DNA from 3 places in the Rhizobium sp. PP-CC-3G-465 genome. Region 3 is predicted to be linked to each of the others. Evidence: riboswitches for the same ligand, from Rfam matches in the RefSeq annotation. Region 3 holds a riboswitch; each other region holds the start of a gene.
The links. Region 3 has a riboswitch for thiamine pyrophosphate ahead of thiC (phosphomethylpyrimidine synthase ThiC). Riboswitches for the same ligand answer to the same signal wherever they lie in the genome.
Positions count from the first base shown of each region.

Region 1: linked by a shared signal. The riboswitch ahead of C8J33_RS00190 (ABC transporter permease) and the one ahead of thiC (phosphomethylpyrimidine synthase ThiC) in region 3 are both predicted to bind thiamine pyrophosphate.
Region 2: linked by a shared signal. The riboswitch ahead of thiB (thiamine ABC transporter substrate binding subunit) and the one ahead of thiC (phosphomethylpyrimidine synthase ThiC) in region 3 are both predicted to bind thiamine pyrophosphate.

Region 1 is NZ_SLYH01000001.1:38,130-44,836, reverse strand. Features, by position in the region: gene thiD (bifunctional hydroxymethylpyrimidine kinase/phosphomethylpyrimidine kinase) at 1-664, opposite strand, end outside; gene thiE (thiamine phosphate synthase) at 661-1,335, opposite strand; gene C8J33_RS00200 (hydroxyethylthiazole kinase) at 1,313-2,056, opposite strand; gene C8J33_RS00195 (ABC transporter substrate-binding protein) at 2,053-2,997, opposite strand; gene C8J33_RS00190 (ABC transporter permease) at 2,994-3,791, opposite strand; TPP riboswitch at 3,907-4,011, opposite strand; gene C8J33_RS00185 (inositol monophosphatase family protein) at 4,258-5,064, shown strand; gene C8J33_RS00180 (amidase) at 5,071-6,459, opposite strand; gene C8J33_RS00175 (ABC transporter ATP-binding protein) at 6,470-6,707, opposite strand, start outside.
Region 2 is NZ_SLYH01000003.1:125,631-132,337, reverse strand. Features, by position in the region: gene C8J33_RS14855 (M48 family metalloprotease) at 1-484, opposite strand, end outside; gene thiQ (thiamine ABC transporter ATP-binding protein) at 748-1,497, opposite strand; gene thiP (thiamine/thiamine pyrophosphate ABC transporter permease ThiP) at 1,494-3,146, opposite strand; gene thiB (thiamine ABC transporter substrate binding subunit) at 3,154-4,122, opposite strand; TPP riboswitch at 4,217-4,346, opposite strand; gene C8J33_RS14835 (thiamine diphosphokinase) at 4,493-5,143, shown strand; gene C8J33_RS14830 (ABC-F family ATP-binding cassette domain-containing protein) at 5,146-6,707, shown strand, end outside.
Region 3 is NZ_SLYH01000002.1:255,655-262,361, reverse strand. Features, by position in the region: gene C8J33_RS13580 (methyl-accepting chemotaxis protein) at 1-892, opposite strand, end outside; gene C8J33_RS13575 (hypothetical protein) at 1,215-1,493, opposite strand; gene thiC (phosphomethylpyrimidine synthase ThiC) at 1,683-3,515, opposite strand; TPP riboswitch at 3,606-3,717, opposite strand; gene C8J33_RS13565 (WGR domain-containing protein) at 3,887-4,162, shown strand; gene repA (plasmid partitioning protein RepA) at 4,639-5,910, shown strand; gene repB (plasmid partitioning protein RepB) at 6,012-6,707, shown strand, end outside.

The sequences.
Region 1 (6,707 bases), on a different contig from region 3:
CGAGATGGGCGGTGATGGCGGCAGCGAGCGTGCAGCCCGTGCCATGATCGTTGCGCGTGGCGATGCGCGGTGCGGCGAAGGCCCGCACGCTCTCGCCATCGAACAGCAGGTCGATGCTCTCGGGCCCGTCACCATGCCCGCCTTTGATGAGCACGGTCGCCGCCCCGGCCTTCAGAATGGCCTCCGCCTGCTTGGTCACGGCGGCGCGGTCATGCGCGATCGGCAGTCCCGTCAGGAGGGATGCCTCCGGCAGGTTCGGCGTCACGATCGCGGCCCGCGGCACCAGCACGGTCCGGAGCGCATCGATCGCCTCTTCCCGCAGCAGCCGGTCGCCCGATGTCGCGACCATGACAGGGTCGAGGACGACGGGCCCCGCAAAACCCACCAGGCCGGCCGCGATCGTCTCGATGGTCTCGACCCGCGATACCATGCCGATCTTCAGCGCCCGGACATCCATGTCGGAAAACACCGCCGCCATCTGCGCGGCGATCAGGCCGCACGAGATATCCTCGACCGCCGTCACGCCCGTCGTATTCTGCGCCGTCACGGCGGTGATGACGCTCGTGGCGAAGGTTTCGAGCGCGGAAAAGGTCTTGATGTCGGCCTGGATGCCGGCACCGCCGCCGCTGTCGGAGCCGGCAATGGTGAGCGCAATCGCGGTCATGCCCTGCCCTCCAGCGCGGCATCCACCGCCGTGCGGAACGCGCCTGTCGCCCCGGCGATATCGCTCGCCCGGAAGATCGCCGAGATCACCGCCACGCCGTCGGCACCGGCCGCGATCACCTCCGGCACACGCGACAGGTCGATGCCGGCAATGGCGCTGACGGGCAGATCCGGCCGAAGGACGCGTATCGTCTCGCGCAGCGCGCGCAACCCGTGAAGGCCGACCGGGGCGTCCGGATTGACCTTGGAGAGCGTCTCGAACACGCCGCCGATGCAGGCATAGTCCACCGGCGCACGACCCGCACGCTCCGCATCTTCAGCCGTTTTCACCGTAAGGCCAATAATCGCGGCGTCGCCCAGCAACCGCCGCGCCGTCTCCGCATCCATGTCGTCGGCCCCGAGATGCACGCCGGCAGCGCCGGCTGCCAGCGCCACGTCCACCCGATCGTTGACGACGAAGGCAACGCCGGTGCCGGCAAGGGCCTCGCGGATGGCGGTGGCGCGTTCGACCATGAGGCGCGTGGAGGCAGTCTTGTCGCGGTACTGGATCAGCGTTGCGCCATTGCGGGCGGCAAGCAGAGCCAGCTCGGGCAACGGCGCGATATCCGCCAGCGATGCATCGACGATCGCGTTCAGGCGGTCATCGACCTTACTCGTGTTCGGGATGGTCATGTCGGATCCTTGCGTGATGAAGAATGTCGGTGTCGCCGACCGTTGCCAGCGCATCGAGAAAGGCGGCAGCGAACGTGCCGGGCCCGCGCGCATGGGGCGCCGCCCGTTCCGCCGCGATCCCGGTGACGGTCAGGGCAGCGGCGGCTGCGGCAAGCGAATCCGGCTCGACGGCCATAAACGCGGCGATGACGCCGCCCGAGAGGCAGCCGGTGCCGGTCACCTGCGCCATGAAGGGATGCCCGTTGCCGATCTCGACGGAGGCATCTCCGAGTTGCAGCAGATCGACCGGGCCGGTGACGATCCGCAAGATTCCGGGCGTCTCACCGATCAGAACCATCTCGGCACGATTGCCGCGCACGACGGTCGGCTGCAGCGCGATCAGTTCCCGCGCAAAGGCGAGCCGTGACGGCGAATAATCGCAATGGACGGGATCGACGATCCACGGCTTGCCCTGTCCCCGCGCGACCGCGACGCCAAGCCGGATCGCCTCGCGGCGCTCCGCATCGAGCGTGCCGAGATTGACGGTCAGCGCATCCGCGCGGCCGACGAAGCTCTCCACCTCTTCGAGCGATGCGGTCATCGAGGGAATGCCGCCGATGACCGTGATGCCGTCGGCGGTGAACTTCTGCACCACGCTGTTCATGAGGCAATGCACGCGCGGCCGCGCCTGCCGTACCCGCGCCAGCATGCCTGCCACGGCCTGTGGCGTGATCTCACTCATTTCAGCTCCACCGCGATATCGGCAACGTCAGGCGCCTTCGCGATCAGCCCCTCCTCCTGCATAAAGGCGCCGAACCGCGCGTAGCGGCCGGTATCGAGCGCGAAGGGACGCTTGGCAAAGCGCGGCAGCGTGTCGAAGAAGGCGGTGCGGTTCAGTTCGTCGTCGAGGTTCGGATAGGCCTTGGCAAACAGCGCCCAGGCCTCTTGCGGGTGATTGGTGAGGAAGATCGAGGCCTCCTCGACGGCCGACAGGAAGCGCGGCAGGCGGGCATCGTTCACAAGGTCGCGATGGGTGACGAAGACAAGCTCGTCATAGACCGGGATACCATGCTCCTCCAGAAAGAAGGCGCGGCCGGGATGTCCCTCGAGCTTCATCTGCGTCAGTTCGAAATTGCGATAGCCGCCGATCGTTGCATCCACCGCACCCGAAATCAGCGAGGGCGACAGCGAGAAATTGACGTTGATGAGCTCGACATCGCCTTTCGAAAGTCCTTCGGACGCCAGCATCCGCTGCAGCAGCACATCCTCGAAACCGGAAACGGAATAACCGACCTTCCGGCCCTTCAAATCCTTCAAGCTCTTGATCGGCCCATCGGCAAGCACCGTCACCGTGTTCAGCGGCGTCTCCACCAGCGTGCCGAAGCGCACGAGCGGCAGGCCGGCTTCATGGTCGCGATAGAGATTGGGCTGGTAGTGGATGCCGATATCCGCCTGCTTGGCGGCCACGAGCCGCGGCACGACGGAAGGGTCGGCCGGCGGCACGAGTGTGACATCGAGCCCTGCTTTGGCGAAAAGGCCCTTTTCCTGCGCGATCACCATGGGTGCATGGTCGGGGTTGACGAACCATTCGAGCAGCACGGTCAGCTTGTCGGCGGCCTGCGCGGATGTGGTGGCGAAAAGGCTGGACAGGCCAAGCATCGTCGCGATGAAAAGACGGATCATGAAGATCTCCAGGATGAGATGGTTTGAAAAGTTCGACGTTCGGGATGAAGGCGCCCGCCGTCCCGCGCCCAGGGCGCGAGGCGGGCGGTGAGGAGATCGACCAGCAGGCGCAGGAGCAACGTCATGACGGCGAGCACGACCATGGCGGCAAAGACGGTGGCCGTCTGCATGCGGGCATTGGCCTGCACCATGACGAAGCCGAGACCGGCAGACGCACCGACCCACTCGCCGACGACAGCCCCGAGCGGCGCCAGAGGTGCGGCGACGCGCAGGCCGGAAACGAGGCTCGGAAGCGCCAGAGGCGCACGCACCGACACCAGCGCCTGCCAGTGCGAGGCCTGCGTCAAGGATACCGCGTCCACGATGTCCCGCTCCGTCCGGTTCAGCCCATCTGCAAAGGCGGAGGCGACGGGAAAGAAGATGATCAGCACGGTCATGGCAACCTTCGACGCCATGCCGAATCCGAGCCAGACGACGAGGATCGGCGCCAGCACGAAGACCGGCAGCGCCTGCAGGATGAGAATCGTCGGCCACACGAACGGCCCGATGCGCGGGCTCGCCGCCAGCACGAACGCCGTCCCCGCACCGAGCACCGCCCCGGCCACGAGCCCGATCAGGATTTCCGACAGCGTGACGAGGCTTTGCCCCAGCAGGAAATCCCACTGGTCCCGGAACACTTTGGCGACCGCCAGCGGTGACGGCAGCAGATAGGCCGGCGGCGAAAACACGACCGTCCCGGCCTGCCACAGCAGGACCAGCACGCCGAGCCCGAGCGCCGCATGAAAGGCGCGCATGGCTAGACGCAGCGAACGCGCGGCGGGAATAGCGGGCGGACGAGGAACGGCATGAGCGATCTCCAACATTGACGACGGAGATCCAGGCGAGCGGAGAAGAGAGAAAGGGCCGTGGGCGGACACCTGTTTCCGTTCCTACGCCGGTATGACCCGGATCAGGTTCAAGGGTCCAGGCTCAACGCCCATCTCAGCACCGTTCGGTGCCCCCCTCGGAAGTGGGCGGAAAATCCACGCTTTTGACCTTCGTGTCAATCCATCCGCCGGTTTTTCGCAAAGCTCGCGTTACCGACGTCAATGCGACCCTTTCGGTGGCAGGCTTTTGCCTCACGTCTTGCGAAAGCGCAAAGTTACCAAACGGAAACAGCGGCTTGCGAGGCTCTTGCACACGGCACGGCCCCCGCGATAGAGACGACGGGAACAGCTTGGGGCGCAGTGCATACGGCCCGAAACATTAAGGACGATCGACATGACGACGACGCAGACCCGTCTGGAGAAGGCCGTTGCCGTGATCGAGGAGGCGATGGAGATGGCGCTCGGCTTCTTCGAGGCCCGCGCCACCATCGCCACGGGAAGAAAAGGCTTTCAGGATTTCGTGACCGAGGCCGATACGAGTGTCGAGCGACTGGTGCGCGCGCGTCTGGCGGAAGCCTTTCCGGGCGAGGCCGTGGTCGGCGAGGAGATGGGCGGCTCGGGCGGCGATGCCTACTGGATCATCGACCCGATCGACGGGACGGCCAACTTCCTGCGCGGCTCGCCGCTCTGGGGCATCTCGCTCGGCCACGTCACCCACGGCCGGCCCGATCTCGGCGTCGTCGCCATGCCGGTGTTCCGCGAGATCTATGCCGCAGCCGACGGCACCGGCCTGCTGCGCAACGGCAAGCCCTTCACCCGCACCGTGCCGTTCGAGGATGTCAGGGTCATGTCGCTGGGCGATGCCTCGCCGAACGAGGCCGACGAGGTTGCCGCCCTCACGGTCGGCCTGCGCCATGCCGGCTGGGTCGTGCAGTCGATCCGCTCCACCTCGATCGGCCTGCTCTTTGCCGCACGCGGTACCTATGATGGCCATCTGCAGATGTATACGACCATGTGGGACATCGCCGGCGGCGCCGTCATTGCCCGCGAGGCGGGGCTGGAGGTGCGCATCGGCACGCGATCCGGCACCGACATTCCCTGGATCGCGGCCGGCACGACGGCGCTGATCGCCGACACCGAACCGCTCTGGCCGCACATCGCCGTCAATCTCGAACGCCCGGATATCGTGGCCGCCGAGTAAAGCCGCTCAGCTTGGGCGCGGCCAGCGGCGGATCCCGCCCGTCAGGGTCTCGAACAGCTTCGAGAGTTTCAGCACCGTGAGGTCCGCAAAGCGCGGGCCGACGATCTGCAGGCCGATCGGCATGCCGGAGGTGGAAAAGCCGGCATTGATCGAGGCTGCCGGCTGCTCCGACATGTTCCACGGCACGGTGAAGGCGATGTGCTCGAACGGCCGTTCCGGATCGTTGGTGGGCGAAGCCCAATCGGCCGGGTAGGACACGACCGGGTTGGTGGGCGAGAGGACAGCATCCACGGTCGAAAACAGCTGTGCCGCAGCCTTGCGCATCTCCATCGTCTGCCCGAAGCCCGCAACAGCCTGCACGCCGGTAACGTCGGCGCCCTTTTCCGCCCAGGCATGGATATAGGGCAGGATCATCGCCCGGCGCTCGGCGGCCAAATTCCGGATATCGCCCCAGAACTTCGCCCGCCAGAAATGATCGAGCCCGTCCAGCATCGCCCGCGTCATCAACGGCCCGACCTCGACGATCTCGGCCCCCGCCGCTTCGAACTGTCGGGCGCCTGCGACAACCGCTGCCTTCACCTCCGGCTCGGCTTCCAGCCCGCAGCCGGCATCGAGCATCAGGCCGATGCGCATGCCCTTGACGTCGATGTCGAGATCCATCCAGTCGATCGCGTTTGGCGGCAGGCTCGTGGCATCCCGCTCGTCCGGCCGCGACAGCGTGGCCATGGCGAAGGCCGCATCCTCGACCGTCCGCGTCATCGGCCCCGCGCAACGCCCGACATAATAGGGATCGATCGGGATGCGGCCATTGCTCGGCTTGAAGCCGAACAGCCCCGTCCAGCCGGCCGGCAGGCGAACGGAGCCGCCGATATCCGTGCCGATATGCAGCGGCCCATAGCCGGCGGCACCGGCTGCGGCCGCACCGGCGCTCGATCCGCCGGGATTCATGGCCGTATTCCACGGGTTGCGGCTCAAAGGGTGAAAGCTCGACAGACCGGAGGAGAGCATGCCGTAGTCAGGACAGGTGGTCTTGGCGAAGATGACCGCACCGTCCTCCCGCATCCGCGCAGCGACGGGAGAATCCGCCTCCGCCGGCGTCAAGACCGTCGCGGCCGTGCCGAGCGGCACGGGCGTGCCCTTCGTTGCGATCAATTCCTTCAGCGTCACGGGGATACCGTCGAGAGGCCCGAGCGGCTCGGCCTTCAGCCAGCGCACGGTGGAGGCCGCCGCCTGCACGCGCGCGTCGTCTGGATCATAGGCATAAAGCGCCGCCACGGACGGCTCGAAGGCCGCGATGCGCGCCTCGACCGCCAGCCAATACTCGGAAGGCGACAAAGAGCGATCCGCGAAACGGGCGCGCAGCTGCGGGATGGTGGTGTCGAGAAGGTCGGTCATATCGTCTCCATCATCCCGGTGTGTTCGTTTCCAGCAGCATCTCGGCGCGGTGGCAGGCGGTCTGCCGTTCGCGCATCTCCGGCCCGCCCTCAAGCTCGCGCAACTCCGGCCGCTCGGCCGTACACCGCGCCACGGCCAGCGGACAGCGGTTGCGGAAGCTGCAGCCGACGCCGACATCGATCGCCTCCGCCACACGGGCGGGCGGGCGGTCCGGTCGGCCGAAGCGGGTCACATCCGGCTCGGCATCG
Region 2 (6,707 bases), on a different contig from region 3:
TGACGTGCGCCATTTCGTGCGAGAGCACGGCGGCGACCTCGGAGGCATCGTCGGCGAGCGCCAGCAGCCCGCGCGTGACGTAGAGATAGCCGCCGGGCAAAGCGAAGGCGTTGATGGCGGGCGAGTTCAGCAGCGTGATGCGATAGGACTGGTTGGGGTTCTCAGATACGGCCGTCAGCGCGCCGGTGATGCGGGCGACCAGTCGCTCCGTCTTCTCGTCCTTGTATTCGCCGCCATAGCTCGCGACGATTCGCGGATGTTCCCGGGCGCCCATCTGCGCGCGGGGATCGTTCTTCTGGACTTCATCGACGATCTGCGGCGTGGCGGAGGGGGAGACGCTCGGCTCGTAGCTCTGCTCGATGGCGCTCTGGCAACCGGCGAGCGCCAGCAGAGCGAGGCCGGCGACGGACGCGCGCAGGGTGCTTGCAATGCCACGGGCCGACAGATGCCCGCCGTTCCGCTCGTTCCGCTCGTTCACCGTCATGCCTCAGCCCATGTTCGCGTCCGGCGGCGTGCCGAACGCTCTTACGGCAGTTCCGGCAGAGCCACCCCACATCCTGAGATACGTGCAATCGCCCCGTTTCCCAGAGCCCGATCTAGCCTATTCGTGCCGCTCATGCCTACTGCATAATTCCGCAAAGCCTGGCAGTTTGCGGAAAAAAGCTGCCGCTCTCTTCCGTACCGGTCCGCCCCACCGCGGGTGCCACAGGCGGACGGTCAAATTGTGGCATGCGGTATCAAGGCGGTTCACGGGGCGGGTGAGCGTGCTCCGAGGAAGCGGGCGACCGCTGCCGGTTCGGTCCGGCGAAGGAACGCGTCGGCCTCTTCGTGGAGGGCGACCTTGCCGTCGTCGAGGAACAGCACGCGATCGGCGAGGCGGCGCACGTCATCGGCGTGGTGCGTGACGAGAAGGATCGTGCTGGCTTCCTTCTCCTGCAATGCCGCCAGCAGATCCCCCATTTCCTGTCGCAGTCCGGGGTCCAGCGCGGCAAAGGGCTCGTCGAGCAGAAGGATCGGGCGATGCCGCACGAGAGCGCGGGCAAGCGCCACCCGCTGCCGTTCGCCGCCCGACAGCGTCGGCGGCAGGCGCCGAGCAAAGCCCGCAAGCCCGACATCCCGCAGCGCCCGCTCGATCCGCTCCCGATCCTCCCCGTCAAGCTTCAGGGCGGGGCTGATGCCGAGGCCGACATTGGTTGCGACGTTGAGATGGGCGAAGAGATTGTGCTCTTGGAAGATGACCGAGACCGGACGGAGCGCCGGCGGGATCGGGGTCGCGTCCTCGCCCAGAATGCTGACGCGGCCTGCGTCCGGTGTCTCGAAACCGGCGACGAGGTTGAGCAGGGTGGATTTGCCGGAGCCGGAAGCGCCGGTGATCGCGGTGATCCTGCCGCTTTCGATCGCGGCATCGAAGAGGAGCGTTCGCGGGGCGGGATGACCGGGGAAGCGGACCGCGACGTTTTCAAGACGGACGGCGATCGTCGGGTCTGTCGTAGTCATGATGTGCGCTCCCTCAGGCTTTCGCGTGCGGTTCCGAGGATGGTGAGGGCGACGCAGACGATGCCGAGAAGCAGAGCGAGGCCGGCGGCATCCGTGGTACGGTAGCTGCCCACGCGGCTGTAGAGCAGGTAGGGCAGGGTGACCATGTCCTGCGATCCGAACAATGCGACCGCGCCGAGATCGCCCAGCGACAGGGCGGCGGCGAAGGACAGGGCCATCAACAAGGGGCGGCGCAGGCCCGGCCCGTCGACGAGCACGATGCGGGACCAGCCGGAAATGCCGAGGCTCGTCGTCAGGCGTCCGGTGCGGGCGGCGTGTGTTGCGATGGCCGGTGCCAGCACGCGGGTGACGAAGGGCAGTGCCATCAGCGTGTTGATAAGGGTGATGACGACCGGCGCGAAGCGGGCGACATCGCCGAGCGGGCGAAGCAGCAGAAACCATCCCGCCCCGATGACGACCGGCGGGACGAGGAGGACCAGCGACGTACCGGCGGCGACGCTGCCGGAAAAGACATGCGCGAAACGGCCCGGCCGGCGTGGCGACAGCAGGATCTGGCGCGTGGTCAGCATGGCGGTGGCCAGCGCAACCGAAAGAGCCGCCGACGCCGCGGCGATGCCGAGGCTGGTCGCGAGCGCCCGGTGGACCTGGGCGTCCAATGCCAATTTGGCGAGGTCGGAGGCAAGGCCCGAGACGAGGACGGAGGCGAGCGGCGTTGCGACGAAGAGGGCGGCGAGCGCGATGACAAGGATATCGGCGAGGATGGCGGTGCGAGACCGGCCATCGAAGCGGCGCACCGGCCGGCCGGTCGTGAAGCCCTCGGTTGCGGGCGGGGTCAGCCAGCGAAGGGCCAGAAGGAGCACGGCCGTCACCATGATCTGCAGCGCCGAGAGCGCGATGGCACGTGGGGGATCGAAGTCGAACCGCAGGGCCTGATAGATCGCGACTTCCAGCGTGCTCGCCGCCGGGCCGCCGCCGAGCGTCAGCACCAGCGTGAAACTGGTGGCGCACAGCATGAAGATAAGGCCGGCAATGCCCGACAGCAGGCCGCGGATGACCGGCCACTCGATGAAGCGGAAGAGCGAAAAACTGGATATTCCGAGATTGGCGGAGACAAGCCAGTATTCGCCGGGAATGCGGTCGAGCCCCGACAGCAGCAGTCTGACGGCGAGCGGCATGTTGAAGAAGACATGCGCGACGAGAATGCCGGCGAGACCGTAGATCGCGACAGGACGGTCAAGATCGAGCAGGGCGAACAGATCGTTGACGACGCCCTGCCGCCCCCAGATGCCGACGATGCCGAGGGCTGCGACCAGCGCGGGCAGGCCGAGCGGCAGCGCCATCAGCCTGATGATCCAGATCCGGCCGATAAAGCTTCGGCGCCGGGCGAGCGCCAAGGCCACGGGGATGGCAAAGGCGACCGACAGGAGCGTGGAGAGGCCCGCCTGGATCAAAGTGAAGCGGGCGACGCGCCAGACATAGGCGTCAAAGACAGGGGCGTCGAAGACACCGCTGGTATCCCTCGTGCCCGCCGCCTCGCCGGTCGCGGCCAGCGCGAGAGCGAGGATGGCGGCGCCGACGAACAGCGCGATGCCGACGATGCCCGCTACGCCGAGTGTCCGCGTCAGGCGGCGATCGCGACCGGCGGGCATGGGACGATCAGTTCCGGCTCATGGCGGCCAGCCATTCGTCGATCCAGGCCTTGCGGTTCTTGGCGACCTCCTCGGGGTTCATCAGGAAGGTCGTCTTTGGCTGGACCAGCTTTCCGAAAGCCTCCGGCAGCGGTTCGCTGGTGGTCGCCACCGGCATCATCCAGTTGGTCGTGGGCAGGATCGTCTGCGCTTCCGGGCCGTTGAGGAAGGCGAGGAAGGCCTTGGCGAGATCGGGGTCGCGTGCAGCCTTCGTCATGCCGGCCACCTCGATCTGGATATAGTGCCCCTCGGCAAATTCTGCCGCCTGATAGCGATCGCTGCTTTCGGCGACCATGTGATAGGCGGGCGAGGTCGTGTAGGACAGAACCATGGGCGCTTCGCCCTTGGTAAAGAGGCCATAGGCTTCCGACCAGCCGGGCGTGACGGTGAGGATGCGATCCTTCAGCTTGCTCCAGGCTTCGCTGGACTGGTCGCCATAGACCGACTTTACCCACAGAAGCAGGCCGAGGCCCGGCGTCGATGTGCGGGGATCCTCGATAACGATCTTTTCCTTACCCCCGCCCTCGACCAGTTCCTTGAGGCTTTTCGGCGGGGTCTTCAGCGTCTGCGTGTCGTAGACGAAGGCGAAATGGCCGTAATCATAGGGTACGAAGCTATCGTCCGAAAAGCCGCCGGGAACCTTCAGCGCCGAGGTGTCGAGGCCATGCGGGGCAAAGAAGCCGGTGGCCTTGGCCTCAGTGACGAGGTTTGTGTCGAGGCCGACGACGACATCCGCCTTGGAGGCCGGGCCTTCGAGCTTCAGCCGCGTAAGCAACTCCACGCCATCGGCGACGCTGACATAGGTCAGCGTGCAGTCGCAGGTCTTCTCGAAGCTTTCGGCGACCTTCGGGCCGGGGCCCCATTCGCTGGTGAAGCTCTCATAGGTGTAGACGGTCAGCACCTTCTTCTCGGCGGCTTGTACCCCGGTGAACATCATGCCGGCGGTGAAAAGCAGAGTGGTCGTGGTGGTGAAAAGCCATGTGCCGCGCATGCGCGCCTCCTTTAAAAATACGTGTTTCAAGGGGAGTAGCGCTTGCGAGCCGTCTAATCCCTCCGCCGGTGCTAGCCGGATCAGGTTCCGCGGGTTGGCTTTTCAGCCTCTCAGCCCATCTTCCCGCGACGAAGGATCGTCGCGTTAGAAAGGCACCCCGTTAGAGCACGCAAAGATCTAGACGCGGTCCCGCCTGTTGGCAAGATCCAAGGTTGCAGGATGCGCGGCGTGCCAACGCCCGTGCCCTCCCGCATCTTTAGGGCTTTTGCGTCCTTTGACCTTTGCCTCCGGGACGGCTTCGCGCTATGGCAGCGCGATGACCGCAACCGCATTCACCATCCTGCTCGGCGGGCCGCTGACGATGACCGACCGGCTGGCGTCGCAGCTGGCCGGCACGCGCGTCATCGCGGCCGATGGCGGCATGCGGCATGCGAGCGCCATCGGGCTGACGCCGGAGCTCTGGGTCGGCGATTTCGACTCGACACCGGATGCACTGATCGCGGCCTGGCCAAACGTGCGGCGCGAGCCCTATCCGCCGGCCAAGAACGAGACCGATGGCGAGATTGCGGTCGCTGCGGCGCGGATGCGCGGCGCAACGCGGCTCATTCTCGCTGGGGCGCTCGGCGGCGAGCGCAGCGACCATGCCTTTCAGCACCTGCTGCACGGCCTGCACCTTGCCGAGACCGGGCTCGACGTGCTCCTGACCTCGGGCGAGGAAGAGGCGGTGCCGCTGCTTCCCGGCGTCACGCAGATCGACCTGCCGAAAGGCTGCCTCTTTTCCGTGCTCGGTTTCGATGCGCTGAGCGATCTCTCCATTGCGGGTGCGCGCTATTCGCTCGCCCGTTTCGCGGTGCCCTTCGGGTCGTCGCGCACCCTTTCCAACGTGGCGGAAGGACCCGTGCAGCTGACGCTTGGCACGGGCCGCGCGATGCTTCTCGCCCGCCCCCTCGACATGACAGGAGCCTGACCATGGCGCCGCCCATTCTGAAACTCGACGATATCGTGCTGACCTTCGGTGGCACGCCGCTTTTGAACGGTGCGGCGCTGCAGGTGGAGCCGGGCGACCGGATCTGCCTCGTCGGCCGCAACGGCTCCGGCAAATCGACGCTGCTGAAGATCGCCGCCGGGCTGATCGAGCCGCAGTCGGGCGAGGTGTTTCGGCATCCGTCATCGACCGTGCGCTACCTGGAGCAGGCGCCGGATTTCGGGGCCTACACCACCGTGCAGGCCTATGCCGAGGCGGGCCTCGGGCCGGGCGACGATCCCTATCGTGTGACCTATCTCCTGTCGCATCTGGGCTTGAGCGGCGAGGAGAACCCGAACGATCTCTCCGGCGGCGAGGCGCGGCGCGCGGCCCTTGCCCGGGTACTGGCGCCCGAGCCCGACATCCTGATGCTCGACGAGCCAACCAACCATCTCGATCTTCCGACCATAGAATGGCTGGAAGGCGAGCTGCAGAAGACGCGCAGCGCCCTCATCCTCATCTCGCACGACCGTCGCTTTCTGGAGAAGGTCTCGACCGCGACCGTCTGGCTCGATCGCGGCACATCGCGACGGCTCGACCGGGGCTTTGGCCAGTTCGAAGCGTGGCGGGACCAGGTGCTGGAGCAGGAAGAGCTGGAACAGCACAAGCTCGGCAAGCAGATCGAGCGGGAAGAGCACTGGCTGCGCTATGGCGTGACCGCCCGGCGCAAGCGCAACATGCGCCGCCTCGGCGCGCTGCAGGATCTGCGCTCCAACTATCGCGGCCACAAGGGGCCGCAGGGTTCGGTACAGGCCAACGTGTCCGATGCGCAGGAATCCGGCAAGCTGGTGATCGAGGCGGAGAAGATCACCAAGGCCTATGGCGAGCGCATCATCGTTGCACCCTTTTCCATCCGGGTGCACCGGGGCGACTGCATCGGTCTCGTCGGCCCGAACGGCGCCGGCAAGACCACGCTATTGAAGATGCTGACCGGTCAGATGAAGCCCGACGAGGGCAAGGTGAAGCTCGGCACCAATCTCGAGATCGCCACGCTCGACCAGAAGCGCGAGGATCTGAACCTTGAGGATACGCTGGCCAACTACCTGACCGACGGCCGCGGCGAGACCCTGCTCGTCAATGGCGAGCAGCGGCATGTGACCGGCTACATGAAGGAGTTTCTGTTCCAGCCGGAGCAGGCGCGCACGCCGATCAAGAACCTTTCCGGTGGCGAGCGGGCTCGGTTGATGCTGGCGCGCATCCTGTCGCGCCCGACGAACCTTCTGATCCTCGACGAGCCGACCAACGACCTCGACATCGAGACGCTCGACCTCTTGCAGGAGATCGTCGCAGGGTTTGCCGGCACCGTCATCCTCGTCAGCCACGACCGCGACTTCCTCGACCGCACGGTGACCTCCACCATCGCACCGGCCGATCCGGAAGCCCCGGATGGGCGCTGGATCGAATATGCCGGTGGCTATTCCGACATGATGGTGCAGCGCAAGGGCGTGGCCGACGAGCGCAAGCGCGCCGAGAAGGCGGAGAAGGCCCGCCAGACCGGCGCTGCTTC
Region 3 (6,707 bases):
TGTACCATGTGGTTCCCGGAATGATGTTGACCGGCACGGCGACGGCGAGGTTCTGCGACCCGTCGGCATTGGTCATTTCCACCGGCGTGCCGGGATGGGCGACCACCTGATCCCAGGCCGCGGCATCGAGCCCGGAATCCTTAAGCGATTTCCCCAGCAGCGCCTGGTCGGGATAGGCGACGATGCTGCCGCCCTGGCTGATCAGCGCGACGAAGCCCGCCCCCAGCGGCTTCAGGCCCGAAAGGTCCCTGGACAGGCTGTCGAGGGCGGTATCCACGCCGGTGACACCGACGAAGCGGCCGTCCTTCAACAGGGGCACCATGAAGGAGGTCATGAGAACGTTCTTGCCGTCGATGGCGTATTGATAGGGTTCGGTGAAGAAGTCCCGGCCGGTCTGCTTGGGCACCTGATAATAGTCGCCGGCACCCGGCTTGTCGTAGTCGACCAGCGGATCGTGCAGGATCGTTTCGCCCGAGCGTGCGAAATAGGGAACGTAGCGACCCGTCGCGTCATGGCCCGGCTTGCTCTTGTAGTCGGCATCCTTGCCGTCGAAGGCGTCGGGCTCCCAGCCGGTACTGACGCCGACGGCCGCGGGATTATCGACCAGGAGCTGGCGGAGAAACGCATCCGTCGCCTCGCGGGAGGGCGCGCCGCCCTGCGCTGCGGCAACGAGATACGACCGCATGTTGAAGCTGAGCGTCTTCAGTGCGCCGAAGCGGGTCTCGACATTGGCAGCACTGGTGGCGGCCGCATTGGTCATTTCGGCGATCGAACGCGCACGGACCTCGTGATAGGCGAGGTAGAGAAGAATGCCCGCCGTTGCCACCGTGGTGGCGACCCCCGTGGCGACGATGGCGAACATATTGCGGCCCGTGGCCGTTTTTGGGAACATCCGGCGTCTCCAAACGCGATCTTTGCTTCAACGGGTCGGCGATAAACTCGGGCACACAGTCGGTCGGGACGGCACAGTGCTGTCCATTCTCCCTGTTTTACAAAGGTTTGGTTGAAATACGTTTAACGGAACCGCCGCGTCGTGATGACGTCAAGACGTGACGCGGGGCTCAACGTGATGAAGCGCTGTCTACCCGATATTTAGGGTAAGACAAGTCTGTCGCGGCCTGTGGATCGTCTGTAGAAATACTCGGCGCTGCCACAGAGACATCCTGCGGGGCCCTCCCCTCTTGTTGCCGAAGCCAGATGCCCGCGACCGATATTCAAGGACGATCGCGCTGCCGCGCCGCCTCGCGTCGTTCGGCCTGAACGACCAGCCGGCCGAGCGCCATCAGCGCAATGCCGATGGGAACGGCGGGGGTGGTCGTGAGGGCTTGCAGGACGGCGAGGAGGAAATAGGGGTGGATGTCGGTGATCAGCGCCAGGGGCACGAGACCCGCGGCAAAGATCAGAAGACCCGCGAGTATGGTCGCCTGGCCGGGAGACCGCAGGCAGCCGAACAGGAAGATGAGCAGGAAGACGGCGGCGACGAGGGTTCCCATGACAGCCTTTCGCAAGGTTCGGACCGTTCAGCATTGAACCCTCGCAGCGGGAGAAAGGCAAGGCTGCGCGGGTTCCGACACGGGATCGGGAACGGAAATGACAGAGCGTGCGGGGACCCTCATTCAAACCATCCCTAGAGGCAGATGCCGAAGCCCCCCTCATCCCCAAGGCATCCGCCCGAAGCCGTCTCACGCCTCCCCTTCCCTCCCCGCGTCCTCTCCCACGGGCATGTAGAGATCGCCGCCATTCCTGTACTTCGCGGCCATCGCCTCCAGACCTTCCTTCTGCGCTTCCGCGCGGATGTCATGAGAAATCCGCATGGAACAGAATTTCGGGCCGCACATGGAGCAGAAATGCGCGACCTTGTGGGCGTCCTTCGGCAGGGTCTCGTCGTGGAAGGCGCGGGCGGTGTCGGGGTCGAGCGAGAGGTTGAACTGGTCTTCCCAGCGGAACTCGAAGCGCGCGCGGGAGAGCGCATCGTCGCGCAGGCGCGCGGCCGGATGGCCCTTGGCGAGATCGGCGGCGTGGGCGGCGATCTTGTAGGTGATGACGCCGGTCTTCACGTCGTTGCGGTCCGGCAGGCCCAGATGCTCCTTTGGCGTGACGTAGCAGAGCATGGCCGTGCCGAACCAGCCGATCATCGCTGCTCCGATGCCGGAGGTGATATGATCGTAGCCGGGCGCGATATCGGTGGTGAGCGGTCCGAGCGTATAGAACGGCGCCTCGCCGCAGACGGCGAGCTGCTTGTCCATATTGGCCTTGATCTTATGCATCGGCACATGGCCGGGCCCTTCGATCATCACCTGGCAATCGCGGCCCCAAGCGATCTTCGTCAGTTCGCCAAGCGTTTCCAGCTCGGCAAACTGCGCGGCGTCGTTGGCGTCCGCAATCGAGCCCGGCCGCAAACCGTCGCCGAGCGAGAAGGAGACGTCATAGGCGCGTGCAATCTCGCAGATCTCCTCGAAATGCTCGTAGAGAAAGTTCTCCCGGTGGTGATGCAGGCACCACTTCGCCATGATGGAGCCGCCGCGCGAGACGATGCCGGTCACCCGGCTCACGGTCAGCGGGATATAGGAAAGCCGCACGCCGGCATGGATGGTGAAATAGTCCACCCCCTGCTCCGCCTGTTCGATCAGCGTGTCGCGATAGACCTCCCAGGTGAGAGCCTCGGCAATGCCGTTGACCTTCTCCAGCGCCTGATAGAGCGGTACGGTGCCGATGGGCACCGGGGCGTTTCGGAGGATCCAATCGCGGATATTGTGGATGTTGCGGCCGGTGGAGAGGTCCATCACCGTATCGGCACCCCAGCGGATGGCCCAGACCATCTTGTCCACCTCTTCCGCCATGGAGGAGGTTACGGCGGAATTGCCGATATTCGCATTGATCTTCACGAGAAAGTTCCGGCCGATGATCATCGGCTCAAGCTCGGGGTGGTTGATGTTGGCGGGAATGATCGCCCGGCCCTCCGCCACTTCGCGGCGGACGAATTCCGGTGTGACGAAATCCGGCACCTCGGCGCCAAAACCCTCCCCGTCCCGCGCAAGAGCTTGGCACTGCCTCTGCCGCCCGAGGTTCTCGCGGATCGCGACGAACTCCATTTCCGCGGTGATGATGCCCGCGCGGGCGTAGGCCAGCTGCGTCAAGGCGCGGGATCCCGCAGCCTTCAGCGGCGTGGCCCGGACGGGAAATTCGGGCGTCAGGCGGTCGCCCGCAACGAAGCCATTGTCGGCCGAGGTTACCGCCCGCCCCTCATAAGCCGTGGTGTCGGCACGCGCGCTGAGCCACGCTTCCCGAATGCGCGGCAGGCCGCGATCGATGGAGACGGCATGGGCCGGATCGGTATAGGGGCCGGAGGGATCATAGACCGTGACCGGCGGTTCGCCGGCCGTGGGGTGAAGCGCGATCTCGCGCATCGGCACACGGATGCCGGGGTGAAGCAGCCCAGGCTTGAACACCTTGGTTGAGGCCGGCAGTGGGCCGGTGGTGACGCTCGGCACAGATTTGGAAGTGGCAACAGTCATGGCAAGGCTCTCCGAGGTTGGAGACCCAGTCCCAGTGTTGGAATGATGAGAAGACGCATGCCGGCTACCAGGCGGAGATCCACCCAAGAGCCTGCAAGCATCGCACCGTCCCTCCGCCAGTATGAGCTGGATCAGGTTCAACGGGTCACTGCGCGCGATAGCAGTATCTCAGCCCCTTGCCGGGACCCCCCTGGTGAATATGCGGAAGGTTGCATGGAGCCGTGGCCGCGGTCAAGCCGGCTTTTAGCCGCGCCTTTTCGGCAGCACGGAGGATGAGAGAGGTCCGTTCGATCACAGCTATGAATCGATCACGCCGGATCGATTCATAAGTCTCGTTGGACGTCGCCTCCCCAGAGCGAGACTCTGCGCGCATGAAAACCCCGTCCTATCGCCTGCATCTGGAACGCTGCGACCCATCGCGCAACATGGCGCGTTTCTACGCGCTCTCGCTGGAGCCCTCGCTCTTCGGCGAGATTGTGCTCGTTCGTCGCTGGGGCCGGATCGGATCTGCGGGGCGATCTCGTGTCGAGTTCTTCGCGGACGAGCGGGCGGCGACGGCGGCCATGATGGCGCTTCTCCGGCAGAAGCGGGCGCGGGGGTACATGGTGGGGCAGTGGGGTTTGCGTCCGGTGGCGCGGGCGAGTTGACAGCTGTCAACTTTGGCCTAACACGCGACTCACCCCAATTCAAAAGTTGACAGCTGTCAACTCGCGTTTCCCAGCGGCGGGAGGCGGGGATAAAACGGCGGAATCAGCCTTCCGTTTCAATGTCGCCTACCCCTCTTTCTCCCCGCATTCACCCTTTCGTCTATTCTCAGCGCGCCACCACGACGGAATGGCCGCGAAGAGGCACTGTGGACAGGAAGAATGATTCGGATTTCACGTTTCAAATATCGCTTGACGCGACTCAGCAACAGCCCTCAACCTCTAACGGTTGGAGGCAGATACATGCGCCTCCGGCGTAACAGGCCGCCACCTCTGTATATGTGATGGCGCGACGTATACACTGACGCATGAGAATCGCCGCCGCGCGGGCGAGAACATGGCAGACATCGACCATCCCCCGGACGCAGCCCGTCCGCAAGCCGGCGGCACGCCGGCCAGACATTGAGGAAAGAAACGACATGGCCCCAACGGCCCACACGACACGCACCGGCCCGAAAGATGCGGCGCCGACACCATCGGCGGATCTGACGATTGCGGCGGATGCGAGCGCGCTGTCGGAACAGCTGAAGGCGATGCGCGAGCGTTTGTTTCCGCCGACCGCGACGAAGACGTTGCGGTCGTTCTCCTCCGGCGAGGCCGCCAAGCTGATCGGCGTCTCCGATGGCTATCTGCGCCAGCTGTCTCTGGCCGGCGAGGGGCCGCAGCCGGAAACCGGCGCGGGCGGTCGTCGCTTCTATTCGCTGTCCGATATCAACGCGCTGCGCCTGCACCTGTCGGAACAGGCGCTCGCCAAAGGCAATACCGCCAAGGCGCGGGGCTACCTGCCGCGGCGGGATGCGGAGGCCGGCGAACGGATGCAGGTCATCTCCGTCACCAATTTCAAGGGCGGCTCCGGCAAGACGACATCCGCCGTGCATCTGGCGCAATATCTGGCGCTGACCGGCCACCGGGTGCTCGCCATCGATCTCGATCCGCAGGCCTCGCTGTCGGCGCTCTTCGGCTACCAGCCGGAACTGGACCTGACCGGCAACGACACGCTCTATGGTGCCATCCGCTACGATGCCGAGCAGCGGCCTTTGTCCGACGTCATCCGCCAGACCTATTTCCCCGGCCTCGATCTCGTGCCCGGCAATATCGAGCTGCAGGAATTCGAGCATGTAACGCCGCAGGCGCTGGCCGACCGGCAGTCCGGCCGGGAAGGGGCAACGGGGGGCGGTCCCCTGTTCTTCGCCCGGATCCAGGCGGTGCTGGAAACGGTGGAGACCGACTACGACGTGGTCGTGATCGACTGCCCGCCGCAGCTCGGCTATCTCACGCTGTCGGCGCTCTGCGCCTCGACCTCCGTCATCGTCACCGTGCATCCGCAGATGCTGGACATCGCCTCGATGAACCAGTTCCTGTTCATGACGGCCGATCTGCTGTCCGTCGTGCGGGACGCCGGGGGCACGCTGAATTTCGATTTCCTCCGCTACCTCGTCACCCGCTTCGAGCCGAATGACGGGCCGCAAGCGCAGATCGTCGGCTTCATGCGCTCGCTTTTCGGCGAGCGCGTGCTGACGGCACCCATGGTGAAATCGACCGCCGTGTCGGATGCGGGTCTGACCAAGCAGACGCTCTACGAGGTCGGCCGAGAGAACTTTACCCGCGCGACCTACGACCGCGCGGTGGAATCGATGAATGCCGTCAACAGCGAGATCGAAACGCTGGTGCACGCGGTGTGGAACCGCTGACGGGGTCAGGGACGGGAATGGGCAAGCGGCCGCAGGGCGCTTCGCTGTTGCAGACGAGTTGAGCGAGCGGCTTTCGGGCCGGGAACGCGGAAAGGGATCGGATGATGGCGGGGAACCGCAAGAGCGAACTGAAGGCGCTGTTTGGGGGCGGGCTGAGCCCGGCCGACGTCGTGCGTGCGGCGGAAGCGCAAAAGCCTGGTCCGAGCGAAGGCCCGGCGCCTGAACAGAAATCGGCCGAGAACCCTACAAACCCGGGGACACCGGGGACACCGGGGGAGGGTGTGCCGCTCACACCCCACACGCGCAGCGCATCCGGCGCGGTCAAGGTCATGGGCCTCTCGCTGAACGCGATCACCCGCGAGGCGGAGGAAGCCCGCGCGCTGCGGCAAGCTTTGTCGGAAGGCGAGCACGTCGTCGGCATCGACCCCGCACGGATCGAGGCCTCGTTCGTCGAGGATCGGCTCGTGATCGACGGGCCGGCGGACGAAGATTTCGAAGCGCTGGTGGAAAGCGTGCGCGAGGCGGGTCAGCAGGTGCCGGTGCTTCTGCGCCCGCACCCGGAGAAGCACGGCGTCTACCAGACGGCCTATGGTCACCGCCGTATCCGCGCTGCCGCCCGCCTCGGTCGTCCGGTTAAGGCGATCATTCGCGCGCTGACCGACGACGAACTGGTTCTGGCGCAAGGCAAGGAAAATGCCGAGCGCCGCAACCTCTCCTTCATCGAGCGCGCGCTCTTTGCCCGCAACCTCACGGAACGCGGTTTCGACCGCAAGACCATCGGCGATGCGCTGGCCGTG